DNA from 3 places in the Colwellia sp. SU-HH00943 genome. Region 2 is predicted to be linked to each of the others. Evidence: predicted binding sites of a transcription regulator. Region 2 holds the regulator's gene; each other region holds the start of a gene.
The links. Region 2 encodes MetJ, which represses methionine synthesis genes. Its sites were predicted from a motif close to TAGACGTCTAGACGTCTA; they were not measured.

Region 1: a site for MetJ is predicted at 2,001-2,018, ahead of serA (phosphoglycerate dehydrogenase). Genes of this name have one in related genera too.
Region 3: a site for MetJ is predicted at 1,758-1,775, ahead of AC27GZ_RS00925 (homoserine O-succinyltransferase). Genes of this name have one in related genera too.

The regions. Positions count from the first base shown of each region.
Region 1 is NZ_BAAJLW010000001.1:74,503-78,875, reverse strand. It holds gene maiA (maleylacetoacetate isomerase) at 1-618, shown strand, start outside; gene serA (phosphoglycerate dehydrogenase) at 706-1,941, opposite strand; gene rpiA (ribose-5-phosphate isomerase RpiA) at 2,106-2,762, opposite strand; gene AC27GZ_RS00300 (5-formyltetrahydrofolate cyclo-ligase) at 2,894-3,526, opposite strand; gene AC27GZ_RS00295 (peptide MFS transporter) at 3,655-4,373, opposite strand, start outside.
Region 2 is NZ_BAAJLW010000001.1:753,225-757,597, forward strand. It holds gene metL (bifunctional aspartate kinase/homoserine dehydrogenase II) at 1-1,395, opposite strand, end outside; gene metB (cystathionine gamma-synthase) at 1,429-2,595, opposite strand; gene metJ (met regulon transcriptional regulator MetJ) at 2,820-3,149, shown strand; gene hemE (uroporphyrinogen decarboxylase) at 3,322-4,373, opposite strand, start outside.
Region 3 is NZ_BAAJLW010000001.1:223,656-228,028, reverse strand. It holds gene AC27GZ_RS00935 (hypothetical protein) at 1-1, opposite strand, end outside; gene AC27GZ_RS00930 (phospholipase D family protein) at 53-1,621, opposite strand; gene AC27GZ_RS00925 (homoserine O-succinyltransferase) at 1,852-2,799, shown strand; gene metH (methionine synthase) at 2,857-4,373, shown strand, end outside.

The sequences.
Region 1 (4,373 bases), 680 kb from region 2:
TCTACTGCAGCGTATCGAGTCAGAATTGCTCTACACCTAAAAGGGATTGAATTTGATAATGAGTTTGTGCATTTAGTGAAAAATGGTGGTGAACAACATAGCTGCGAATACAGTGCTATCAATCCAAACCATTTAGTGCCAACCCTAGTTGATGGTTCACTGAAATTACACCAATCTTTAGCCATTATTGATTACTTAGAAGAGAATTATTCTGGCTTGTCCTTATATCCTTTTGATGCGAAAGAACGGGCTTTAGTACAAGCGTTCTGTTTAGATATTGCGTGTGAAATTCATCCTTTAAACAATTTACGTGTTCAACAGTACTTAACTTCAGACTTAAAGTTAGATGCGCAAGAAAAAAATGTTTGGCTCGATCATTGGATGACCGTTGGCTTTCATGCTATTGAAAAACAATTGGTGAAAAGTGCAGGCTGTTATAGCTTTCAAGATCAGCTTACTGTTGCTGATATATGCCTAACAGCACAGGTGTATAATGCTCATCGATTTGAAGTGGATATGAGTGCATATCCTTATATCAATAGAGTGGTTGATAATTGCAATAAATTAGAGGCATTTCAGTTGGCATTACCTGAGAATCAACCTGACGCTCAGCAGTAAAAGGGAAGTTTATTCGCTTGATAATGCTCTTACTCATGCTATGAGTACAGCTGAAATAAACTCCCTTTATCAATAGGGATAATCTAACTAGTGTAAAATTCTAGCGCGGATTGTACCATCGATGGCTTTTAACGATTTTAACGCTTGTTCGCTATTTTCTGTTTCAATATCAATAACCACATAACCAATTTTATCATCAGTTTGTAAATATTGAGCAGCAATATTAATGCTATGTTCAGCAAACGCTTGGTTAATTTGCGTTAATATTCCTGGTTGGTTGTGGTGAATATGTAGTAAACGACTTGTATTGATATGTTCAGGCAGTGAAACCTCAGGGAAGTTTACTGCTGATAAACTTGAACCATTATCTGAGTATTTGGCTAGCTTGCTAGCTACTTCTAAACCAATGTTTTCTTGGGCTTCTTTTGTACTACCACCAATATGTGGCGTTAAAATAACATTATCAAAACCACGCAGTGCTGATACAAATTCCTCGTCATTACCTTTTGGCTCAACAGGGAATACATCAATAGCGGCACCGCCAACTTTTTTCTCTGCTAATGCTTCAGCAAGCGCTTCAATGTCAACAACTGTACCGCGTGAAGCGTTAATAAAAATTGCGCCTGATTTCATTGCGGCAAATTCAGCTGCGCCAATCATATCTTGAGTTTGCGGTGTTTCTGGTACGTGTAAACTCACCACATCGGCTTCACCTAATAAAGCACTTAATGAAGGAGCTTGGCTAGCGTTGCCTAAAGGAAGTTTTGTCTCTATATCGTAAAAGCGAACACGCATGCCTAAGGTTTCAGCCAAAATGCCTAATTGTGTGCCAATGTGACCATAGCCGATAATACCAAGAGTTTTACCTCTTGCCTCGACTGAGCCGAGGGCAGATTTGAACCATTCACCACGGTGAGCTTTGGCGCTTTTTTCTGGGATGCCACGTAATAGTAATAAGGTTTCACCTAACACTAATTCAGCTACAGAACGTGTGTTTGAAAACGGTGCATTAAATACTGGAACACCTAGCTCTTGTGCAGCAGTGATGTCAACTTGGTTGGTGCCAATACAGAAACAACCAATAGCCACTAATTTTTTTGCATGGCTCAAAACGTGTTCTGTTAATTGTGTACGTGAACGAATGCCAATAAAGTGTACGTCGGCAATTTTTTCAATTAAATCGCTCTCTGATAATGACGTTTTTAGGTACTCAATATTTGAATAACCTTGCGATCTTAATTCTTCAAGGGCACTTTGATGAACGCCTTCAAGAAGTAAAATTTTAATTTTGTCTTTTGCTAATGAATTTTGATTTGTGCTCATAAGGTTTGGCTTCGCTTATAAAGTTAATTCGTCATTTTAGTCTAAAATGTAAATCAGTTTAGACGGCTAGATATCTATAATTTGGCTAAGATAACATATAGTGTAACAACTCTAAAGTATTAATTGTTCTACTTTAGATTGTTAAGTAGCTAACGGCATATGTTTTATTGAATAACTGTTGCGCCACTTTCACTGCCTAAAATCAAGATATCTGCGCCACGTTGGGCAAATAAACCATTAGTCACTACGCCAACAATGGCATTTATATCGGTTTCTAGTTTTTTAGGATCAAGGATTTGTAAATTATGAACATCAAGAATTACATTGCCATTGTCAGTAATGACACCTTGACGATATTCAGGATCACCACCAAGTTTGACTAACTCACGCGCAACATAACTGCGCGCCATAGGAATGACTTCAACAGGTAAAGGAAATTCACCTAGTAGTTCAACTTGTTTTGAACTGTCTGCAATACAAATAAACTTTTTGGCGACCGCAGCAACAATCTTTTCACGAGTTAAAGCGGCGCCTCCACCTTTGATCATACTCATGTGTTTAGTAATTTCATCAGCGCCGTCAATGTATACATCGAGATCATCAACACTGTTAAGATCAAATACTTCTATTCCATGGGCTTCTAGACGTTTAGTAGACTCTTCTGAACTTGATACCGCACCGGTAATTTTGTCTTTGATTGTTGCTAAAGCATCAATAAAGTGGTTTACGGTTGAACCTGTACCTACACCAACAATGGTGTCATCTTTAACAAATTCTAATGCCTTTATTGCAGCGGCTTTTTTCATTTCATCTTGAGTCATTAAATTTACCTTAACGGAGAAGTTGACTAATCGTTACCAGATTATTAGTCATAGAAGTAATTAAATTGGACAGAATTATAGCAGTTAATAAAAGAAGATGGTTAGATGATTTTGAGAGTAATACTAAGAGGCTAAAATTTAAAAATTTGTGTCGGGGTAACTATTTCAGGTAATGGAATATCCCAAGCCTGCGTAGGTATGTTTTCAACTAACTGGCAATCGTGAGCTAAGCCTATAGGGTAGGGTTTAATGCTAGTTTCGCTAGTGTTTGAGCTATGGCTTGATTGTTTAATTTGTTTATACCAAGAAGATAAGGTTCTATCATAATAACCACCACCCATGCCTAAACGCTCTCCTGATTTAGTAAAAGCAACCAGAGGTGTGAATATGATATCTATATCGGTAGTTGGCGCAACATCATTAACATTCAATTTAGGCTCTAAAATGTTGTAGCGATTTGCCATTAATTGACTTTCATGATGATAATGAAGAAACAGTAACTGACCTTTGTTGAAAGGATGGATAACAGGTAAATAGGTTTTAATATTGTTTTGCCAGCACCAGTTGATTAACGCTTGTGGATCAAGTTCATGGTCATTAGCTAGATAAAGGGCAACTTTTTTAGCACTGTTTAATAAAGGGTGAGGGTTGAGTTGAGCAACTAACTGTTGAGCTGATGTTTGCTGAAATTGAGGCGTTAATAAGGCGCGTTGATTTCGTACATGATGACGAAGGTCTTTACGGCTAATAGTTGAGTTGTCCATGTTTGCTTGTTTTGTCGGTTATGTATTGTTCGTCATACTTTATCGGTTATGCATTTAATCTTAAAGCCAAAATAAAAGCGGTGAGTAATTCACCGCTTATCTTATTTTATTAAACTTAGGCTTAAATATTATGCTGAAGCAGGAGCCGTAGACTCTTTTGCTTCCTTCTCTTCTTCTTCAGCTAAGTTTTCCCAAAAACGACTTCTAAAAGCAATAAGTAGAATGACTATACCGATGCCGATGCTGAATAAACTAATTTGTATGTATAAATTAGGTAATTGATCAATACGGTTAGGATCAAAATTACCCGCTAATAAGCCTGAAATAATGTTACCAATTGAGTAGGTTAATACAAATACACCCATCATTTGACCGGCAAAACGACGTGGAGATAACTTACTTACAGCACTTAATGCTACTGGGCTTAAACATAATTCACCCACAGTATGTAAAAAGTAGGTTGCCACTAACCAATAAGGCGCAACTTTCATACCTGAAGCAGCATACTGAGCAGCGAAAAACATTACAATAAAGCCACTTGCCATAATGATTAAACCAACGGCACATTTAATACCGTATGAAGGGCTCACTAATCGTTTACCTAGGTTAATCCAAAGCGCAGCAAAGAATGGTGAAAGTAACACAATAAAAATAGCATTAAGTGATTGGAACCAACCTGTTGGAACTTCAAAACTACCGACAAAGCGATCTGTGTAATCACGTGCAAATAAGTTCATAGAAGAACCAGCTTGTTCAAAGCCAGACCAGAAACATGCAGATGCGACACAAACTAATAATAATGCCCATAAACGTTTCTTTTCACTACCGGTTAAATTACCACCGAAAT
Region 2 (4,373 bases):
ATGGTGAACATTATTTAATAATTCAGTGCTACAAGGCTGCGGTAAAATAGCAATAAAACTATGGTTATTTTCACTGGCTAAAATAGACAGCGGTTGGGCACTTTTTAATGCACGATTAAAACGAGCTTTAATATCACCACGCTGAGCGACTTTATGACCAACAGTCGCGATAATAGCTACTGGTTGAAATTTCACTTGAATATGTTGACCAGCGACATATTGTGTTAATAGCTTTTGTTGCGCTTGATGAATAACAAACTGAGCCTGTTGCTCATTCATACAAATAGGCTCAAACACTTGTTGAATTTTTTGCAGCACTTCCGCCGAGAAACTTTCCGACTCAACAAGTAATAAGTCATTTAAATAGGTAACAGACAGTTCTTGTTTTGCGATTTGACCAAACTTACCAATTTCTGTCCCAACAACCTGTGCGTCAAAGCTGCTTGCCACGTGCAAATGACAGTGATGATTAATGCTTTCATTCACTAACGGTGTCAAGGTTTTAGCATGTAAAACAGGGTTACCTAGTCTACCTAATTCTTTCGCCACACCATTGGGTAAACGATGTAATTTTCTTGCCGTTGGCACAATGCGAGGATCCGCACTGTATATGCCATCAACATCTGTCCACAAAGTGACATTTAATGCTGCTACTAAAGAAGCCATTATAGTGGCTGAATAATCACTGCCATTACGACCTAAAGTGCAGGTTCGCCCTTGAGCATCACGACAAATATAGCCCGTAATTACCGCCAGCTTACCAAATTGTAGTCGTTGCTTAAGTTGTGCAGTACTGAGTGACTGATCAACACAACAGCTTTGTTCGTTATCAATCACTAAAAAATCACGAGAGTCAATGCTATTGCTCGGGCATACTTTTTCATTCAGCAATGCTGATAGTAAACGTGCCGACCAAATTTCACCGAAACTTAAAATGTCATTATGATGACTGGCTAAATCACCCGTTAACCAAGTCGTTAAGTGTTCAAAGTCATAACTTAATGCTGAAATTAACTGTTGTGCATAACTTGGCTTTAATAGTTGAGTTATTAACTCCGTTTGTGCGGTTTTCAAATCAGCAATAGCTTGCATTAATGCTTGATTATCATTATTTGTAGCTGCGCTACTTTCTTCACTTAAAACTTCACTCGCTAATGAATATAAAGCAAACAACTGATCAGTTGTTTTACCATTAGCAGAAACCACAATAATATCGTTTAACTGACAATGCTGTTGAATAATGTCAACTACACGCACAATGCACTCAGGTGTAGCTAATGAACTACCGCCAAATTTATGTACATGAATAGCATGTTTTGCTAATTGATTTTCAGCTTGTTCATCGGCACTAAATTCAAATTGCCAATTACCCGCTTTTGTCACTATTTGGGTCATTTATTTCTCAATTAATTTATTATCTATGCAAGTCTATTGCTGACTCTTAGCTAGGCCATGTGCTAAGTCTGCCAATATATCGTTTATATCTTCGATGCCAACTGAAATTCTAACTAAAGAATTGGTAATGCCAGCGGCAAGGCGAGCGCTTTCTTCCATACCAGCATGTGTCATAGTTGGTGGATGACATATTAGACTTTCTACACCACCTAACGACTGCGCTAAGGTAAATAGTTCTAAATTAGCGAACAATTTTTTCACGGCTTCAACACCGCCTTTAAGATCAAAACTTAACATGGCACCAAAGCCCGCTTGTTGTTTTTTGGCAATCTCATGACCTGGATGATCTTCAAAGCCAGGAAAATAAACTGATTCTATAGCGCTATGGTTTTTCAAAAAACTCGCCACTTGTGCGGCATTTTCTTGATGTTGCTTTATTCTGATCGGTAATGTTTTTAAACCACGTAACGCCATAAAACTATCAAAAGGGCTACCCGTGATACCAATGCAGTTAGCCCACCAAGCCAGCTCTTCACCAAGTTCAGGATCTTTAGTCACCAGTACGCCACCCACAACGTCACTATGGCCATTAATATATTTAGTGGTAGAGTGAAAAACTATATCGGCACCTAGCGCTAATGGCTGCTGTAATGCGGGCGAGAGAAAAGTATTATCAACCGCAACCAAGGCACCTACTTCATGACTTGCTTTAGTGACTTTTTCAATATCAACCAAGCGTAATAAAGGGTTACTCGGGCTTTCTAACAATACTAATTTAGGTTTTTGTGCTAGCGCATCGCTGAGTTGCTGCTGATCATTTTGATCGACCACAATGACCTTAAATTGGCCGCGTTTAGCTAAATGGGTGAACAGACGAAAGCTGCCGCCATAACAGTCATGAGGAATGACAACCGAATCTTCTGTCGATAACAACTGACAGATTAAATGTACCGCTGACATGCCAGTACTAGTTACTATGCCAGTACTTCCCTGCTCTAAATCAGCGATTGCCTGAGCAAATGTGGCTCTGGTTGGATTACCTGTACGAGAATAATCGAACTGACGCTTTTCATTAAAACCTTTTAATGAAAACGTGCTAGATAAATGAATTGCTGGAATCACAGCACCGTGATGCTGATCAGTATTAATGCCTGCTCTTACCGCCTTGGTGGTGATATTTTTTATATTAGCATTCGACATGTTCTTCCTCGTATACATCACCGTAAGTGATCACTGTATTCAATAAAACTGTTTAGATGTTTGGACGTCTATAACTCTAAACGCTTTACCTATTTAGGTCAAGATCTTTTAGACATCTAAACTTCTACTTGACTGAATTTCAGCATCCAGTAAAATCTATTTTATAACTATATAAAATAGTACTGCATCTTTGTACGCATTAATAATTAAACAGAGGAATTTACATGGCTCAGTGGAATGACGAATACATTAATCCCTACGCCGAACACGGTAAAAAAAGTGAACAAGTAAAAAAAATCACAGTGTCAATTCCTTTGCGCGTATTAAAAGTATTAACGGATGAGCGAACAAGACGTCAAGTAAATAACTTACGCCATGCAACTAACAGTGAATTACTGTGCGAAGCTTTTTTACATGCATTTACGGGTCAGCCATTACCTAATGATGAAGACTTGGCTAAAGATAACGATGAAAAACTTCCAGCAAGCGTTCGTCGTATACTAGAAGAAAAAGGTATCACTGACTTTAGTGCTTATGAGATGGATGAAGACTAGTTAAACCATAAAAGCCAAGTATATTTAAATTATTCTGATTGATATTAATCACTACATATCAATCACAAAAAAGCCGTTAGCATATTCTTATGCTAACGGCTTTTTAGTAATTTTTATTTATTTACCTTGAATACCCATTGAATTAACTATTTAGCTCAATGGGTAACAAAGCTTACACATGGTAGGGTTTACTCAACCTATGTACCGACTCAATAAAGTGTCCAGCGTGCTCTGGATTCACATCAGGGTGAATACCATGTCCTAAGTTAAATACATGCCCAGTACCACCTTCACCAAAGCCTGCTAATATTTTTGCAACTTCTTGCTCAATACGCGGTAAAGGTGCATATAACATTGATGGATCCATATTCCCTTGTAAAGCCACCTTATCACCAACACGAGCTTTAGCATTTTCAATATCAATGGTCCAATCAAGACCAACTGCATCACAACCTGTTGCGGCAATATCTTCTAACCACATACCACCATTTTTAGTGAATAAAGTCACAGGTACCTGACGGCCATCAGCATGGCGAGTTAATCCATCAACAATTTTAGCCATATACTGTAAAGAGAATTCTTTATAATCACGCGGTGATAACACACCACCCCATGTATCGAAGACCATTACCGATTGTGCACCAGCGGCAATTTGACCATTAAGATAAGTAATCACAGACTCTGCTAATTTGTCTAACAATAAATGCAAACTTTGTGGATCTGAATACATCATCTTTTTGATTTTAGTGAACGCTTTAGAGCTTCCACCTTCCACCATGTAGGTAGCAAGTGTCCACGGGCTTCCTGAAAAACCAATTAAAGGCACTTCACCTTTTAACTCTTTACGAATAGTGCGCACGGCATTCATTACATATCCCAATTCATCTTCTGGATCAGGAATAGCAATTTTTTCAATGTCTGCTTTACAGGTAATTGGGTTAGTAAATTTAGGGCCTTCACCTGTTTCAAAATATAAGCCTAAGCCCATAGCATCAGGAATGGTTAAAATATCACTAAATAAAATAGCAGCATCTAATTTAAAGCGACGTAAGGGTTGAATAGTTACTTCACAAGCAAACTCAGCATTACGACACAGTGACATGAAATCACCTGCAGTTGCTCTTAATTCACGATATTCTGGTAAATAGCGTCCAGCTTGTCTCATCATCCACACTGGCGTGTAATCTACAGGCTGCTTCAATAACGCACGTAAATAATTATCAT
Region 3 (4,373 bases), 530 kb from region 2:
TAAGTCTCTATTAATCCATCAATAATGATATTCAAATTAAATACTACCTAGTTTATAACTGTGATTCTACGGGAAGTAGCGAATAAAGCATTAAATTCAATCGTCGCCACAGACTAGTTTCTGGCTGATTTTCATGTCTAACTACTTCACCATTTACATTTTCCAGCCAAACAACACTATCATTATGAAGGCTTAGTTGATAAGCATTTGTCAGCAGCTTATTGTTAAATAACTCTTGAGTAATAAACTCAGCCATTTCAGGTATTTCACACACCACACCAAGTTCAGTATTAATATTTGCTGATCGGGGATCAAAGTTAAAAGAGCCAATGTAGACTTCTTCACGATCAAATATATAGGTTTTAGCATGCAAGGCACTTTTTGCTTCAGCACTACGCGTTAGCGAGCGGCTAGCTTCAGACTTGGCTTTTGGTTTTAGCTCATATAACTCGACACCGCCTTTAAGTAGATTATATCTATGCCTTGCATAGCCCGATTGCGCAAGAATACCATCGGTTGAGGCAAGTGAATTGGTAATCACTCGCACTTTAATACCCTTGTCTACCAGGGACGTTAAGTGCTTAGTGCCTTCATCACCCGGAATAAAATAAGGTGATACTAAATCGAGGGAATGGTTAATTTTATCTGTGTGTGGCCTGAGCATTGAAATCAAGTAGGTAGTTTCGAATTCAGATTTTCCTAATGTTTTTTCAGGATTATCGTAAATCACATGGGCTTTACCTTGGTAGTGAAACGTTTCTTTTTCACTAGATAAACCGTTAAGGCTATGTTGATATAGGCGAGTATTTTTCAGATCTTTTGCATAATCAGAATCTTGTACCGATAAAACAAATGCTGAAAGCTCTTTTTTTACCTGATCTAAACGCGATTTATGTGATGCATATTCATCAAATACATAGCCAGGAATAGCTAAGGGGCTATTAAAATAGGTGTCAAATTGCTTATTAACCCCTTTTACAACTGGTCCAGAAGCGATGATATCTAAATCAGCATAATTACTTCTGGTATTGGCAGAAAAATAGTTTTCTTCAATATTTCTACCACCAACTATGGTGAACTGACTATCAACAGTGAAGGATTTATTATGCATACGTCTATTAATGCGAGCGGTATCGGTTAAGGCTGCGGGTACTTTATAACCACTTGATGAAAAAGGGTTATAGATTCGAACGTCAATATTGTCGTGGTGATCCATGGCAAACAATATTGCTTTGGTTTCACTGTTTAGTGGTAAATCATCAAGTAGAAGCCTAACTCTGACACCATTATCAGCAATTTCTAACATCTTGTGCATTAGCAGCTTACCAATAATGTCGGCTTTCCATATAAAGTACTGCACATCTACAGAGCGCTCAGCTTTAGCAAGTAAAGCCATACGTGTCAGAAAAGCATCCGTACCTTCACTGATTAAGTAAATAGAAGAGAATTCACTGTTTTCTGGCGTTTTTTTGGCTGCCGCTTTACCAAGCCAAGTATCAGAAGTGTTTGTATAAGCATAGCTTTCTATAGGAGTGAAATTTGTTGGTAAATGAGAACACGCGTTGAGTAATGTAATAACAGTAATAATAAAAGCTATTTTTGATTCGTGTTTGAATAACATAGACTATTCTTTACTTAACGTGTTTGCGACGAGTAGTTTTATTATCTAGAAATTACTATATAGGTTCAATATGTTTTATTGCGGCCATATAGAAGACAAAATTTGTTATTTATGTCATGAAAAATATATTTTTGTTTAGACGTCTATACGTTTAGAAGTTGACATATCTAGCAATCCAAGTAACATGTCTCCTGTGTGAGAGACTTTAATTTCTTATTAGGTTATGTGTTATGCCCATTAAAATCCCCGATCAATTACCAGCGCTATCGATACTCGGTAATGAAAACATTTTTGTAATGTCTGAGCATCGTGCTATCAGTCAAGAAATTCGTCCAATGCAAGTGGCCATTTTAAACTTGATGCCTAATAAAATTGAAACTGAAGTACAAATTTTACGAATGTTATCGAATACACCTTTGCAAATTAATGTTGAGTTTGTGCGTATTCATAAAAATGTTTCTAAAAATACACCAGCAGAACATTTAGATAATTTTTATTGTCTGTTTGATGATATTAAGCATAAACAATATGATGGTTTAATTATCACAGGCGCACCGTTAGCACTGCTTGATTACTCGCAAGTGAAATTTTGGGATAAAATTTGTGAAGTCTTTGATTGGGCGGAAAAAAATGTAACCTCTACTATGTTTTCTTGTTGGGCGGCTCATGCTGCGCTATATCACCATTATGGTATTAATCGTCACTTGCGTGAACAAAAATTATCAGGGGTTTTTCAACATCAAACACTTGATAGTAAAGAGCCGTTAACACGTGGTTTTGATGAGCACTTTAATGTGCCGCATTCGCGTTATGGCTATATTGAAAAAGCGGATTACCAAGGTATTGAACAATTACAGATTCTGGCAGAATCTGAAGATGCTGGTGTGTATTTAGTGGCAAGTAAAAATAAACAGCAAGTGTATTTAACTGGTCACCCAGAATATGACACCAGTACCTTACATGAAGAGTATTTGCGAGACAGCAAGCTTGATCCTAAGGCGGCACTACCAGAAAATTACTATAAAGATAACGATGTAAATAATACTCCAATAGGCTCATGGCGTAGTCATGGTAGTCTATTATTTACTAACTGGCTTAATTATTATGTTTATCAAATTACGCCATATAAATTGGATGCTTCAGGTATAAAAGCTATCCATCCGGATACTGTTATTTAAGATTGGCCAAATAACATCTTTGATTTGAATTTTTACTTTTAGAAAGTCGGAAACCCCATGAAAAAATCTTCTTCATTTATTTTGCTAGAGCAAGCGTTAGCAAAAAATATTTTAATTTTAGATGGTGCGATGGGCACCATGATTCAAGCTTATAAGTTTGAAGAACAAGATTTTCGAGGTGATCGCTTCGCTGATTGGCATTGTGATGTTAAAGGTAATAATGACCTTTTAGCTATTACACAGCCTCAAGTTATTCAGGCAATCCATGAAGAATATTTAGAAGCTGGCGCAGATATTTTAGAAACCAATACCTTCAATGCAACTACCATAGCCATGGCAGATTATGACATGGAAGGTATTAGCGCTGAAATTAACTTGCAAGCGGCCAAAATTGCCCGTGCCGCCGCTGATAAATACAATGCCAAAACTCCCAATAAACCACGCTTTGTAGCTGGGGTGTTAGGGCCAACTAATAGAACTTGCTCAATATCGCCTGATGTTAATGATCCTGCCTTTCGTAATGTAACTTTTGACGAATTAAAAGCAGCTTACATAGAATCAACCACCGCCTTAATTGAAGGTGGTAGTGATATCATTTTAATTGAAACCATTTTTGATACCTTAAACGCTAAAGCGGCTATTTTTGCTGTAGAAACTGTTTTTGAACAGTTGCAAGTGCGTTTGCCTGTGATGATTTCAGGCACAATTACTGATGCATCAGGGCGAACCCTTTCAGGGCAAACAACGGAAGCTTTTTATAATTCATTACGTCATGCTAAGCCTATTTCATTTGGCTTGAACTGTGCGCTTGGTCCTGTTGAGCTTAGACAATATGTTGAAGAGCTTAGCCGTATCAGTGATGTTGCTGTTTCTGCCCATCCAAATGCTGGCTTGCCTAATGCCTTTGGTGAATATGACTTCACCGTAGCAGATATGAATGATCATGTGGCTGAGTGGGCGAATGCTGGCTTTTTAAATATTATTGGTGGTTGTTGTGGGACTACACCTGCACATATCAAAGGTATGGCAGAGAGTGTAGCCAATATTCAACCACGGAAAATAGAAGCGCGTAAAATCGCATGTCGTTTATCTGGCCTTGAAGCACTTACCATTCAAGAAGACACCTTATTTGTGAATGTGGGTGAGCGAACCAATGTCACTGGCTCGGCTATTTTTAAACGTTTAATCAAAGAAGAAAACTATGAGCAAGCCATTGCCGTTGCCCTACAGCAAGTAGAGAATGGCGCTCAAATTATTGATATCAACATGGACGAAGGTATGTTGGATTCGAAAAAAGCCATGGTGCGTTTTTTGAACTTAATTGCCGGTGAGCCTGATATCGCTAAAGTGCCAATTATGATCGACTCTTCTAAGTGGGATATTTTAGAAGAAGGTTTAAAATGTATTCAGGGTAAAGGAGTAGTAAATTCAATAAGCTTGAAAGAGGGGGAAGAAAATTTCCGTAATCAAGCTGAGTTATTACGCCGTTATGGCGCTGCTGTTATCGTGATGGCGTTTGATGAAGAAGGCCAAGCAGATACGCGTGAACGTAAATTTGAAATTTGTCAGCGTGC